Regions from separate parts of the Paenibacillus sp. CAA11 genome, predicted to be linked through region 3. Evidence: riboswitches for the same ligand, from Rfam matches in the RefSeq annotation. Region 3 holds a riboswitch; each other region holds the start of a gene.
The links. A riboswitch is a leader RNA that binds a small molecule or an ion and turns the genes downstream of it on or off. The one in region 3 is predicted to bind cyclic di-AMP.

Region 1 (3,192 bases), 2.4 Mb from region 3:
TCGGCTTTTTACCGAGGAAGGATCGAATGAGCCTCCAACCGCCTTGTCGAGCACCTTCTTATTGTAAATTAATCCGTACCCTTCAACCGCGAACGGAAAACCAACCATAGATTCGTTCTTCTTCACGGCGTCCAATCCATTGTCTATCGTTTCATCCACCCATTTTTCTTGGCTTAGATCAACTGCCTTATCCAGAAACTGTTGAGCGTCCCCAGGATCGAGCATCGACAGGGTTGCCGCACTTCCCGAGCCATACATTGACATCAGCTTTTGATAGGCTGAAGTCCCTTCCGGTGCAGTTATAATCTCCAAAGTTACTCCGGGATGCGCTTGGTTGTATTGTTTCGCCATTTCCTCCATTTGAGCTTTTATCTCGGTTTTGGAATTCAGAAAGGTGATCCGGGTTGTTTGCTCTGTACCTGGAGAAGTTGAACATCCCATAACCATCAATAAACATACCAGCGAAAGTACCATCTTCAGCTGTCTCCTCATTAAGTTTCCCTCCGCATTGTCAGCAAATTTGTATTATTTGTGCACAAATGCACACTCTTAATATATCGGTATAATCTTATGAAGAGATGAGAATCTTACCGTGGTAATTATTGGGGGAGTCCAGATCGAACGGCGAGGAGATTATGGAGGTCCCAGGGCACGGTTGGGAATGACGACAGCGATTATCATCCGATGAAGTCAGCTCCGTGACGTCCCTCTCTCAAATGGATTTCTAAACATATATCCGGAAAATCTAAAAAAAAGCCCCCGCGTCTTCTTTGGGACGCGTGGACTTTTGGTTTCTAAAAAAACATATGGACATGCGCGGCTGAACAAGCGCTCCATTTTCGAAGAAAGAGTAAAAATAAAACAGCAATGGGGTATGGATCTAGCATCGATATAACGGAGCCCCAGCTCTGAGAATTTACTCGTGTGTACCCCCTTAATATCTCGGAGGACTAATTTACATCATCTAATTTAAAACATACAGCTTTACATCCTGGAAGCCAAACTGGCTGGCGGACTGCTGCGAACCTGGAATGAAAATATCAATTCGCTTGCCCTTAATCGCACTCCCCTGATCTGAAGCCGTAGCAACAAATGCCTGTTTAGGGAGGCCGGGATGACTATGCCCAGTTACCAATACTTTAGTGCCCATTGGAATTACAGCAGGATCAACAGCAATTGTCCCGAGACTTAGTGGTTTTCCATAATAATCAACAGCGCCCCACTGCCCGTTCTCGCTGGCTGCCGCCGAATAAGCAGTAGCTACAACATTAATCGTATTAGAGTAGTTAAAGGTTTTCCCCCAAGCTGTGACCTGATGGCTGGATGCTGAAGCATTCAGCAGCTTAACAGCCTCAGTGGAAGAGGCCTCCAGCTTAGCCGCATTTTCTCCCGGAATTTGAATAGACAGGCCTGCATAAATATTGTTTGCCTTAACGCTAGGATTTGCGCTCATCAGCTGATTTACCGATACTCCATACTGCTTGGCCAGCAGATAAAAAGTGTCTCCTTCCTTCGCCGTATGCACAGTGCCCGCAGCATAAGCAGACGCACCCTGCAGGGCGGCAGCAAGAGTAAGTGTCAGTGCCGCAGTCTTCAATACAAACGGCAATTTGTTAACATTTTTGTTTTTTCTGAAAGCAAATTTCATATGTAATCCTCCTTCGAATTGCCTCCGAGGTTAGTTGTCGGATTCGGACCCAAGGATGGCCCGGCGCTAAGAGTAAAGCGCTTCACCCCAAGAAGATAAACGTTCATCTTCGGAAAAATCATCCCCCGTTCCCTGCTGTATAGGGATTCGGCACTCCCCAAATATATCACAAATTTGTAACCTTTGATTCAGGTAAGTGTTACCACCTATGGAACAGCAAAAAACACGACATGGAACATGCCGTGTTTTTTGCCTAAATATGAAGTTACAGCACCTTGCTCAAGAAGTCCTTGGTTCGCGGGTGCTGAGGGGAGCTAAAGACCTGCTCTGGTGTCCCCTGCTCTACAATGAGCCCTTGATCCATAAAGAGAATACGGTCGCCTACTTCACGGGCAAATCCCATCTCATGGGTAACGATGACCATCGTCATCCCTTTCTCTGCCAACCTCTTCATAACGTCAAGCACTTCCCCGACCATTTCGGGGTCCAATGCCGAAGTAGGCTCATCAAATAGCATTACGTGCGGCTCCATCGCAAGCGCACGAGCGATTGCTATCCGCTGCTTTTGCCCGCCTGATAGCTGAGAAGGATACGCATTTTTCTTATCCTCAAGACCAACCGTTCTTAGAAGATCCGTAGCAATTTGCTCTGCCTTTACCTTATCCAGACCTTTAACCTTCATCGGAGCCAAGGTAATGTTCTTCAGCACCGACTTGTGCGGGAATAGGTTGAAATGCTGGAACACCATTCCCATTTTCTCCCGAGTAGCATTAATATCATGCCTCTTATCTGTTATGGATTTGCCTTCAAATAATATTTCACCGTCTGATGGCGTCTCCAGGAGATTTAAACAGCGAAGGAATGTACTTTTTCCCGAGCCGCTGGGCCCAATCAATACTACGACCTCTCCCTGCTTGATTTCAAGGTCAATCCCTTTGAGAATATGGAGCTGGCCGAATTTTTTGTTTAGTCCTTTAACGCTGATCACGGCTCATCAACTTCCTTTCGAACACGCCCAAAATTTTGGACAAAATAAAGGTTAGAATAAAGTACATTACGGCAATAATCAAGAATGGCGTCATTCCATCATAGGTCATCGACATGATGCTATTCGCTTGAAACATCATTTCCGATACCCCGATAACATACACAATGGACGACTCTTTGATAATGGTAATGAACTCATTACCGATGGCCGGAAGCACATTCTTAACTGCCTGGGGCAAAATGATATGACGCATGGCCATACTTTGTGTCATGCCTAGGGAACGAGCAGCCTCCGTCTGTCCGCGTTCCACTCCCTGAATACCGGCCCGGAATATCTCAGCCAAGTACGCGGAACTGTTAATCGTAAGCGTAATCGCACCCGATTGAAGGGCGCTGAATTTCAAATCAAATGCGGTTGCGAATCCATAATGAATGATTAAGAGCTGAACCAACATCGGCGTCCCGCGCAGGAACTCCACCCACACCGAGCCGATAAACCGAAGGACTTTCCATTTTGACATTCTGAGCAGGGCTACAAGCATTCCCAGTATGAATCC
Region 2 (3,192 bases), 1.1 Mb from region 3:
GGAGATGCAAGCCCGGCCCCAGCAGCATGCCTGCTGCAATAAAGACCGCTACGTCTGGAAGACGGAGCAAACCTGCAATCTTTCCGGAGATCAGCCCTACACTCAGTACAAATAAGATAAGAATAAGAAAATGATGGATCACTTCAGTCGTTGCCGAATCCATGGCTGGTCACTCCTGGCTTGAAAGATGTCTTAGGAAATAGCTGAATTTACTCTTCATTGACCGCAGCTTCAAACTGTTCAATATTGTCATTGGAGCCGATGATGACCATGATATCATTCTCATTCAGCTGATCCATCGCTGTTGGAGCCACAATGCAGCCGCTAGGCTTATGAAGGGCCACAACACTGCAGCCAAATCTAGCTCTGGAATTCAAATCTCCAAGGATCTTGCCGTGTAATCCGGCAGGAACCGTCATCTCAACAATGCTGTAGTCCTTGGACAGCTCAATATAGTCAAGCAGGTTCGGTGTGATCAGCTGATGGGCTACACGAATGCCCATATCCCGTTCGGGATAAACGATACGGTCAACACCAAGCTTCTCCAAAGCCCGTCCGTGAAGAACCGAAATCGCCTTCGCTACGACGGTTTTGATCCCTAGCTCCTTAAGCAGAATGGTGGCCAGAATGCTTGGCTGGATATCGTCGCCAATAGCGACAATACCGCAGTCAAAATTCCGGATTCCGAGAGAGCGCAGCATCTCTTCATCTGTAGCATCAGCCGTAACTGTATAAGTTAAGTAATTGCTCATTTGATTTACGACCTCTTCATTCCGGTCCACACCCAGAACTTCATACCCTAAATCCATAAGCTCCAGGGCCAGACTTGAGCCGAAGCGGCCAAGGCCAATGACCGCAAACTGTTGTTTTTTCATAATAGATGGTCAAACTCCTTATCCAATAATCATTTTGCCTTCAGGGTGTTTATATAATTCCTTACCCTTCTTCGGCCCTAACGCATAGGCTAAAGTTAAAGGCCCCAGCCGGCCTGCAAACATGGTGAAGCTAATAAGCAGCTTGCCGATCAGGGTCAGCTTGCCTGTCAATCCCATCGTTAAGCCCACCGTCCCGAACGCGGATGTCGTCTCAAAGAGAATGCTGAGGAAGCTGCTGTCCTCCGTGGTCGACAGAATCATCGCAATAGCCACGACGAGGAACAACGCAAGCAGAGTAATGGTCAGCGCCTTCAATATCCGCTCTTGAACCAGGCGGTAACGGAAGAGCACCAGATCGTCCCGCCCCCGAATCATAGAGAACATAGATCCGATCAGGATGGTAAAGGTTGTCGTCTTAATCCCGCCCCCGGTCGAGCTTGGAGAAGCCCCAATAAACATCAAGATGATCATGAAGAACTGGGTCGCCTGACGGAGGGAGCCGATATCCAGCGTATTTGCGCCGGCTGTACGCGGCGTCACAGACTGGAACAGCGAGCCCCAGAACTTGCCTGCCCAGCTAAGCGGCTCAAGCGTCTTCGGATTGGTGAATTCAAAGACAAAGATAACCAAGGCGCCGATCACAATCAAGGCGGCCGTCATGGACAGAACCACTTTGGAATGCAGAGACAGCTTGCGGTTCTTCCGGTAATCCACGACATCTGAGATTACGATAAAGCCAATTCCTCCAGATACTATCAAAAACATCGCCACGAAATTTACAAGCGGGTCGCTCACGAACTGGGTCAAGCTCCGGTACCCTCCAAACAGGTCGAATCCTGCATTGTTAAACATGGACACTGCATGGAAGATGCCGAAGTAAACCGCTCGTCCAAAGGGCATATCCACGGCCCAACGAATCGTAAATAGCACGGCTGCGCAAGCTTCAATGACAAGAGAATATAATAATACCTTGCGAATTAGCCGTACGATGCCTTCCATCGTGTTCTGATTCATGGCCTCCTGCAGCAGCAGCCGATCCTTCAGGGAAATCTTCCGTTTGAATACTAGTGAGAATAGTGTGGCCATGGTCATAAAGCCCAAGCCTCCGACCTGAATCAGCAGCATGATGACGACCTGACCAAAGGTCGTAAAATAAGTCCCTGTATCCACAACGACAAGCCCTGTTACACAGGTCGCTGAGGTCGCAGTAAATAATGCATCCACGAACGAAAGGCGGCCTTCCGGATGAATGGAAATCGGAAGCATGAGCAGCAGAGATCCAATAAAAATAATTGCGGCAAAGCCAATCACCAGAATCTGAGGCGGAGATAATTTGAAGCGTTTGTTGTTCAACTGTAAGGGTCACCTCTTGTGTTTTGGTCAAAAGAAAAAAGACACTGGAAATCCAATGCCTTCAAGGTTTGGGTTCCTGCTGCATAGGCCTACGAGGTTAGCTGACGGATTCGGGCATGCACAGGTCGCCCTATTCAACTGTCCTTCTGCTGCTGTACCCTGCAGAAGAGACAGTAAGAAATTCACCCCAAAAGATTGGTTCCCCCGTTTTCATGATCATGAAATTCGGCTCATATTCCGTTTCTCATATTTCATCATGGATTATAAGCCTTATTTCTAATGACTACAAAGTGAATTTTCCATGAAACAGAATGAAAACATGTTGAATATCGCTGCATTAGGAATGTAATCTCGGATTCTCTGAGCTTTGCTGTTTATTATATAGTTTTATGTGCATTTACACGTTGATTTCCCCACAGTTTCTGGCAGGTGCCCCTTCTTTATGTTATCTTTACTTTGAAGTATTCCCGTAACTATCGTTCATACACGCAAATACACACAAAGGAGTTGTAAGCTTGAAACCAAAATTATTATGGAGTCTGGCGGCCCTGGGATTTGTTATTTTCATCCTGACCCAAGTTCTGCCGTCCGTGGTCCAAGATCCCGCTTCCTCGGAATCAAGCAAAGCGATTTCCAAGGAGCAGGCGATCAAGGCAGCGTCTTCCTTTGCCGAAGAGACACTGAAGATCAATACCTCGAATGTGGAGAATCCCCTCGTTACTTATTCGACCGATTCGGACTTATACGGTTACCTGAGCAAAGAGAAGTTGCTCCAAGACTATACGAAGAAATATGACCAGAAGTTTCCGACAGAGCGCTTCCGCGTAAAGTTTGAGCAGCCCGAGCCGCAGCTTTCTGCCCTCGTCATCGATGTTGGCATGTCCACGGGCAATGTTGTCGGCTTTGAAATGATAGATTCCTGGTCGTCTGAAGACAAGAAACTGATTCTGGACACAGACCAGAA
Region 3 (3,192 bases):
GGAACTGTACAATATGCTGTTTGATACTCATACGCATCTGGATGCACCACAATTTGACGAAGATCGGGAGGAGACGATTGCCCGTGCTGTTGAAGCCGGTGTAACCCGGATGGTTAATGTCGGATTTAACCGGGAGACGATCCCTTCGACCATGAAGCTTGCTGAAACTTATGATTTCATATACGCTGCCGTCGGATGGCATCCGCAGGACGCAATTACTATGCTGGACGAGGATTTGGACTGGATTGCTGAGCTGTGCAAGCATGACAAGGTGGTAGCCATTGGGGAAATTGGACTTGATTACTACTGGGATACTTCCCCCAAAGAAGTGCAGCATCAGGTCTTCCGCCGTCAAATCGGATTGGCCCGAGAGCTTGGCATGCCGATTGTCATTCATGATCGTGACGCACATGAGGATATTGTGAAGATTTTGCGGGAAGAGAAGGCCAGCGAAGTTGGAGGCATCATGCATTCGTTTTCAGGAAGCTGGGAAACTGCCAAATTATGTATGAATATGGGATTCCATATCTCGTTTGGCGGGCCGATCACGTTTAAAAATGCAAAGCAGCCTAAAGAGGTCCTAAAACAGGTTCCACTCGATCGTTTGCTCATTGAAACGGACTCCCCATATTTAACACCACACCCATTCCGTGGAAAAAGAAATGAGTCTGCTCACGTTCGTTTAGTGGCTGAGATGGCGGCCGAGCTCAAGGGGATGTCCTTGGAGGAAATCGCGCAAATCACTACCCAAAATGCACTGGAACGATTTGACATTCGCTGATATCGGGAGCAAAACCGATGAAAAAACGAGATTTTGGAAAAGATTAATGTTTTTTAATTAAAAAAACAGAGTTTATTACAGATTTTTAACCATTTTTTTAAAAAAACGTAGTTGATCTCTCCTTTACAACATGGTTCCAAAAAGGATAGAATCTTTTCAGTAATGGATTTGCGTCATTCGGCTACGCCGGAACGTCAGTCCTTACATGGTTCCATGAACCAGTCTCGCTGAATCTCCTATTTCTGGAGAACGGGGGAACCGATGCGCTGAAGCTTGCTTTGATTTAATGCTACTTGATGGGCTTCAAGCATTTCGATTTCTTTACCGGGTCTTTGGGGTGAATTTGAGGTCACTCGCCATGAGCGGGTGAACTGAGATAGGGCGTCTCTCTACGCCCGAACCCGACAGCTAACCCCGTAAGCGTCATATGAGAGAGGCAACCTCGTGCGTCCTATCAAGCATCCAAGACATTTTCGGAAGCCACGAAAGAGTTCCTCTAACTCTTTCTATGGCTTCTTTTGTTTTGAATAAAACTGATAGGCACGTCATACTGTTGTAAAACGGGGGTGACTTTATGCCAAACAGACTGGGGAAGGATGCGGAATGCAGGGCTTTATAGCGTTCCGTAAAAAATCGGTATATAGTCGCGTCATATGTAATCATGCATCAACCTAGACGGCGAGGCTATGGAGGAGGACGGAAGAAGTGGGCGTGTTCAGAAAGAACGAAACAACCCATGGTTCACGATCATCCAGTATGTCTTACGCGTTGCGATGGAAGCATGACAAGGTACGTCTCATTTCAATATTCGCTATATTAGCCATCGCGGTAGTTTGCATCGTATTGGCCTGGGTATACGGTCAGGCGAGCAAGAGCATTCATCTGGTAATTGACGGGAAGGAGCAAACCGTTGAGACTCGAACCTCATCGGTGGGGTCCCTGCTGGATGAACAATCCATCGAGCTTAAACCGCAGGATGATATTTCAGCTGCAGTAGACAGTGAGCTTAAGGACGGCGATCAGATCGTGATTGACCGCGCTGTGAAAGTTACTGTGCTTGCTGACGGCAAGAGCAATAGCTACTACACCACAGAAGATACCGTTAAGAGCGTCTTTACCAAACTAGGCGTTTCTGTATCGGAACAAGATAAAGTGTATCCTTCGCTTTCAGCCGGCATTACTCCCGACTTGAAAATCCGTGTAGTCCGCGTGAACAAACATACGGTAGAGGAGCCGATTACAGTTCCTTATCAGGTCGTGAAGAAGAAAGATCCTACCCTGCTTGTCGGCAAGACCAAGGTGGTTCAGCAAGGCAGCAACGGTAAGGTCGTGAGCCGAGTAGAGAAAGTGTTTCAGGACGGAGAATTTGTCTCTAAGAGATGGCTGAACAAGACGGTCGAGAAGAAGCCCCAGGCGAAGATCATTGCCGTCGGCACGAAGAAGCCCGAGCCGGTTAAGCCTAAGCCCGAGGTCCTGTCTGCCAGCATCACCCGGGAACCCGGAGCGGTGAAGATAAGCCAGAACAATAAGGTCACTAAGGGCGGCGTAAGTTTTAAATATAAAAAGCTGATTAAAAATGTATCCATGACGGCCTACTCCTCGGAGGAAAGCGGAATTGGAACGAAGACAGCATCAGGAACAAGCGTAACGGAAGGCAGAACGATTGCGGTTGACCCGAAAGTGATCCCACTGGGCTGGTGGGTATATATTGAGGGGGTAGGCTTCCGCCGTGCGGAAGATACCGGTGGCGCCATTAAAGGCAACAAAATCGATGTGTATTATGATAGTTTAAAAACGGCCAATAAATTTGGACGTAAGAAGGGCCGCACCGTGTATGTGATTGGACCAACCAAACCGGAGCTGAACTGATCCGTTTACTTTAAGAATATAATTCGTTATTATATTGATATAATTACGTTAAACTAAGAAGAGGAGCTTTCCTCTTCTTTTTGTTTTACACGGAAAGGACGGCGCAAGGTGATTAAGGAAGTCATTGTTGTCGAGGGAAAAGACGATACCGTTGCAATCAAGCGGGCGGTAGAAGCCGACACGATCGAGACGGGAGGCTCGGCTATTGGTCCGGCGGTTCTCCGCCGAATTGAGCTGGCTCAAGAGAGACGGGGCGTGATTATCTTTACAGATCCTGATCATGCAGGGGAACGCATTCGCAAGATTGTTGCCGCGCGCGTGCCAGGCTGTAAACATGCATTCCTGACGCTGGCTGATGCCACTCGGGCAGGAGACATCGGGGTGGAGAATGCGTCCCCTGAAGCGATCAGAGCGGCCCTTGAGCGTGTGCGGAGCGAGGCACCCGAGGAGGAAAGTCTGATCGATTGGGAAGACTTAATAGACGCGGGACTGATTGTGCACCCGCAGGCTGCTGCCCGGCGGCGTTATATGGGCGAGCTGCT
Region 4 (3,192 bases), 640 kb from region 3:
CAGCCCCTCAAATCCGGAACCGTTATTGGCGGCCGAAGAAGTAAATTCATACAGCACCTGGGATAACCCGTGAAAGCCCGGGTTGCTGACCGCTCCATAGCCAAGCTTTGTCAGAAAAGCCGCAGCGGTCGGGGCCAGAATAATCAGCGGATGGATAAGAATCGCAATCGCAATCAGCTTCATCTCCCGGGCTTCAATCTTCTTCCGGAGAAACTCCGGCGTTCTGCCTACCATCAGACCGCAGAGGAATACGCCAAGAATGCCGTACATCAGCATGTTGATCAGTCCTACCCCTTTGCCGCCAAACACATTGTTCAGCATCATCAAGGCCAGCGGTGTAATACTGCCAAGCGGCGTCTGCGCATCATGCATATTGTTCACACTGCCGGTGGTAGCTGCGGTTGTAACCGTCGTAAACAGCGAGGATTGAGGGATGCCGAAGCGCACCTCCTTGCCTTCCATATTCCCTTGCGAAGCATCGATGCCCATGGCCTGTATTGCCGGATTTCCGCGGCTTTCCGCATAGTAATTAAGGGACAGCAGCAGGATGAACAAGATCATCATGGCGCCGAAGATCACCCAGCCCTGCCGCTTGTTCTTGGCAAACAGGCCAAAGGTATACGGCAATGCAGCCGGGAGCGTCCACATGGACAAGATCTCAATCACATTCGTCAGCGGACTCGGATTCTCGAAGGGGTGAGCCGAGTTCGCCCCGAAAAATCCGCCCCCGTTCGTGCCCAGATGCTTAATCGCCTCCAGCGATGCAACCGGCCCCATAGCGATTTCCTGCCGGCTTCCTTCAAGCGTCACCACGTCGGCTGCCGGCTTCAGAGTCTGCGGGACGTGAAGGGCCACAAGAGCCAGGCAGACGATCAACGCCAGCGGGATGAACACACGCGTATGCGCCTTGACAAAATCCTGAAAAAAATTACCTACAGAGGCTCTGCCAGTAATCCCCCTTACAAACGCAATCGCAACGGCAAAACCGCTGGCAGCAGAGGTGAACATCATCATAGTAATAACAGCCATCTGCGAGAAGTAAGTCAGCCCGGTCTCCCCGCTGTAATGCTGCAGATTGGTGTTGGTCATGAAGCTGATCACCGTATTGAAGTTCAGCGTTCCTTCCATGCCTTTCGTGCCTGAGGGATTGAATGGCAGTCCTCCCTGCAGCTTCAGAATCAAGTAGCTGAAGATCACAAGCACAAGATTCGTCAGCAGGAAGCTGAGCGCATACTTTTTCCAAGACATGCCCTTCGTCGATTTAAGGCCAATCAGTCTGTAAATGCCGCGCTCTGCCGGACCAAACCAGCGCTCCAGCCTATTCGGCTCATTTGAGAACACATGGAACAAATAAGTACCTACCGGCTTAACCAGCAGGATCAATATCACAATGACAACTGCAATTTGCACGATGCCCATATCAGGTTCCTCCTAATTCTTCATAGCCTGCCTAGAATTTCTCAGGGTGAATCAGAGCATAGACCAGATAGATGAACAGCAGCAGGGTTACGATTAGGATCAAAATCATCGCTTAGCCCCCCTTTTATCATCCACGACCCGTGAGCACCAGAACAGGAACAAGACAATCAAGCCAAAGCCCATAGCAAGAAGGGCTAGCATATATAGATCCGTCATTTATGTTGCGCTCCTTCCCTTGCAAACCTTGCAAATAAATAGTCCGCTCTGTAAGGACAGAGCCATCAAGATCCTAATCATCCATTTCATGGCACAACAAAAAAGACCACAGAGGAATATCCCCGTGATCTTAAATAACGGTCACATGACACCATCCTCTCTCCATACGCTGACGAGGTTAGCTGTCGGATTCGGGCGGTGAGAGTCGCCCTACCCGTTCTTGGACCATGCAGGCACTTGCCCTGCTGGCGACTGAACAGGATTCACCCCTAATGATCTTCCGGCTCCCACTTCCCGGCCTGATCATTGTTGGTTCCCCCGCTTTCCTTTACAGGAAATTAAGCGGACTTGCGAATATGTGGTTTTCAGGTACGAGACGAATCATACCTCTGCACCATGTAGATTGTAAAATTATGTTTTTGGCAAAATCACGAAAAAGGAGCTGCGCTGGATTCAAAAAACTGAAAATTATAAATAAAATTCACACGTTCCGATGAATTGCTTTGTTTTTCATGCTGTTTTCATAATTTTTCGAAAATCACACATGAGGACCTGCAAAGCCTCCCCCTGAACTCTAAAATTCGGCAGGAGGCTTTACTTGCTGTCGTTATGCAGCATCTTCCGTACCTGATGAGCCTAAATAAGAGGCTAACCTGATGGCAGCATAGACCCATAGACCCTCAGACAACCTAGTCAATCAGACCAAGCACCATCTGTATGGAATGATCTGCAAACGCCCGGTCCGGGCGTGACTTCATCAGCACCGTTAGCCCGATAAGCGAAACCACCAGTGTCTGTGCCACGGCCTTGACATTCAGCTTGGGTGCTAATTCGCCTGCCTCTTTCCCCTTCTCCAGAGCTTCCTGAAATATGGCCGCTAGATACATCTGATGCTCACGGGTCAAAATTTCGAATTTCTCATCATGCGGGGCCAGCTCCACCATCGTATTAATGCAGAAGCAGCCCCGTGAGCTGTCGCCTTGACCCGCTTCATCCACAACCCCTTCGAACAAAAGGCGAAATCCCTCCTTGACTGAAGCCCCGGCCGCTAGCATCGTTTTTACGTGCAAGGCATGCTCTGCCGTGTACTTGCGCAGTGCCGATTCAAACAGCTGCTTCTTATCCCCGAAGGCGGCATACAGACTCGGACGCTGAATGCCCATGCCAGCCGTTAAATCACTTAACGAGGTAGCTTCATAGCCTTTGTCCCAAAATAACTGCATGGCTTCTTCCAGCGCCTGCTCCTTAACAAATTCCCGAGGTCTCACCATGGATGATCCTTCCTCCCCTCTTACTATACCAACAAGTAAATAAATATTAAGTTAAAAAGCTTGAACATGTCAATGATTTACATAATTCATCTTGACAAACAGACCACATCCTCCTTATGATTCATAATATTATTTTATACCGATCAGTATGTATTATAAAATGAAAGTAGGTTATTCTGATGTCAAATACAAAATCCAGAGCCGTACAGCCGAGCTCCATGACCGGGCTGCTGCCATGGTTGTTTGCCGTAGCCTGCGGGCTATCTGTTGCCAATATTTATTACGC

Region 1: another riboswitch for cyclic di-AMP. It lies ahead of DCC85_RS11740 (3D domain-containing protein); the one in region 3 lies ahead of DCC85_RS00140 (resuscitation-promoting factor).
Region 2: another riboswitch for cyclic di-AMP. It lies ahead of DCC85_RS17765 (TrkH family potassium uptake protein); the one in region 3 lies ahead of DCC85_RS00140 (resuscitation-promoting factor).
Region 4: another riboswitch for cyclic di-AMP. It lies ahead of kdpF (K(+)-transporting ATPase subunit F); the one in region 3 lies ahead of DCC85_RS00140 (resuscitation-promoting factor).

The regions. Positions count from the first base shown of each region.
Region 1 covers NZ_CP028922.1:2,543,601-2,546,792, forward strand. The annotation lists gene DCC85_RS11735 (ABC transporter substrate-binding protein) at 1-492, opposite strand, end outside; gene DCC85_RS11740 (3D domain-containing protein) at 965-1,648, opposite strand; cyclic di-AMP (ydaO/yuaA leader) riboswitch at 1,652-1,811, opposite strand; gene DCC85_RS11745 (amino acid ABC transporter ATP-binding protein) at 1,914-2,636, opposite strand; gene DCC85_RS11750 (amino acid ABC transporter permease) at 2,623-3,192, opposite strand, start outside.
Region 2 covers NZ_CP028922.1:3,801,853-3,805,044, forward strand. The annotation lists gene DCC85_RS17755 (cation:proton antiporter) at 1-163, opposite strand, end outside; gene DCC85_RS17760 (potassium channel family protein) at 210-875, opposite strand; gene DCC85_RS17765 (TrkH family potassium uptake protein) at 894-2,228, opposite strand; cyclic di-AMP (ydaO/yuaA leader) riboswitch at 2,300-2,469, opposite strand; gene DCC85_RS17770 (CPBP family intramembrane glutamic endopeptidase) at 2,744-3,192, shown strand, end outside.
Region 3 covers NZ_CP028922.1:28,500-31,691, forward strand. The annotation lists gene DCC85_RS00135 (TatD family hydrolase) at 14-781, shown strand; cyclic di-AMP (ydaO/yuaA leader) riboswitch at 997-1,220, shown strand; gene DCC85_RS00140 (resuscitation-promoting factor) at 1,487-2,650, shown strand; gene rnmV (ribonuclease M5) at 2,759-3,192, shown strand, end outside.
Region 4 covers NZ_CP028922.1:670,206-673,397, reverse strand. The annotation lists gene kdpA (potassium-transporting ATPase subunit KdpA) at 1-1,419, opposite strand, end outside; gene kdpF (K(+)-transporting ATPase subunit F) at 1,451-1,528, opposite strand; cyclic di-AMP (ydaO/yuaA leader) riboswitch at 1,787-1,990, opposite strand; gene DCC85_RS02975 (TetR/AcrR family transcriptional regulator) at 2,325-2,906, opposite strand; gene DCC85_RS02970 (MFS transporter) at 3,086-3,192, shown strand, end outside.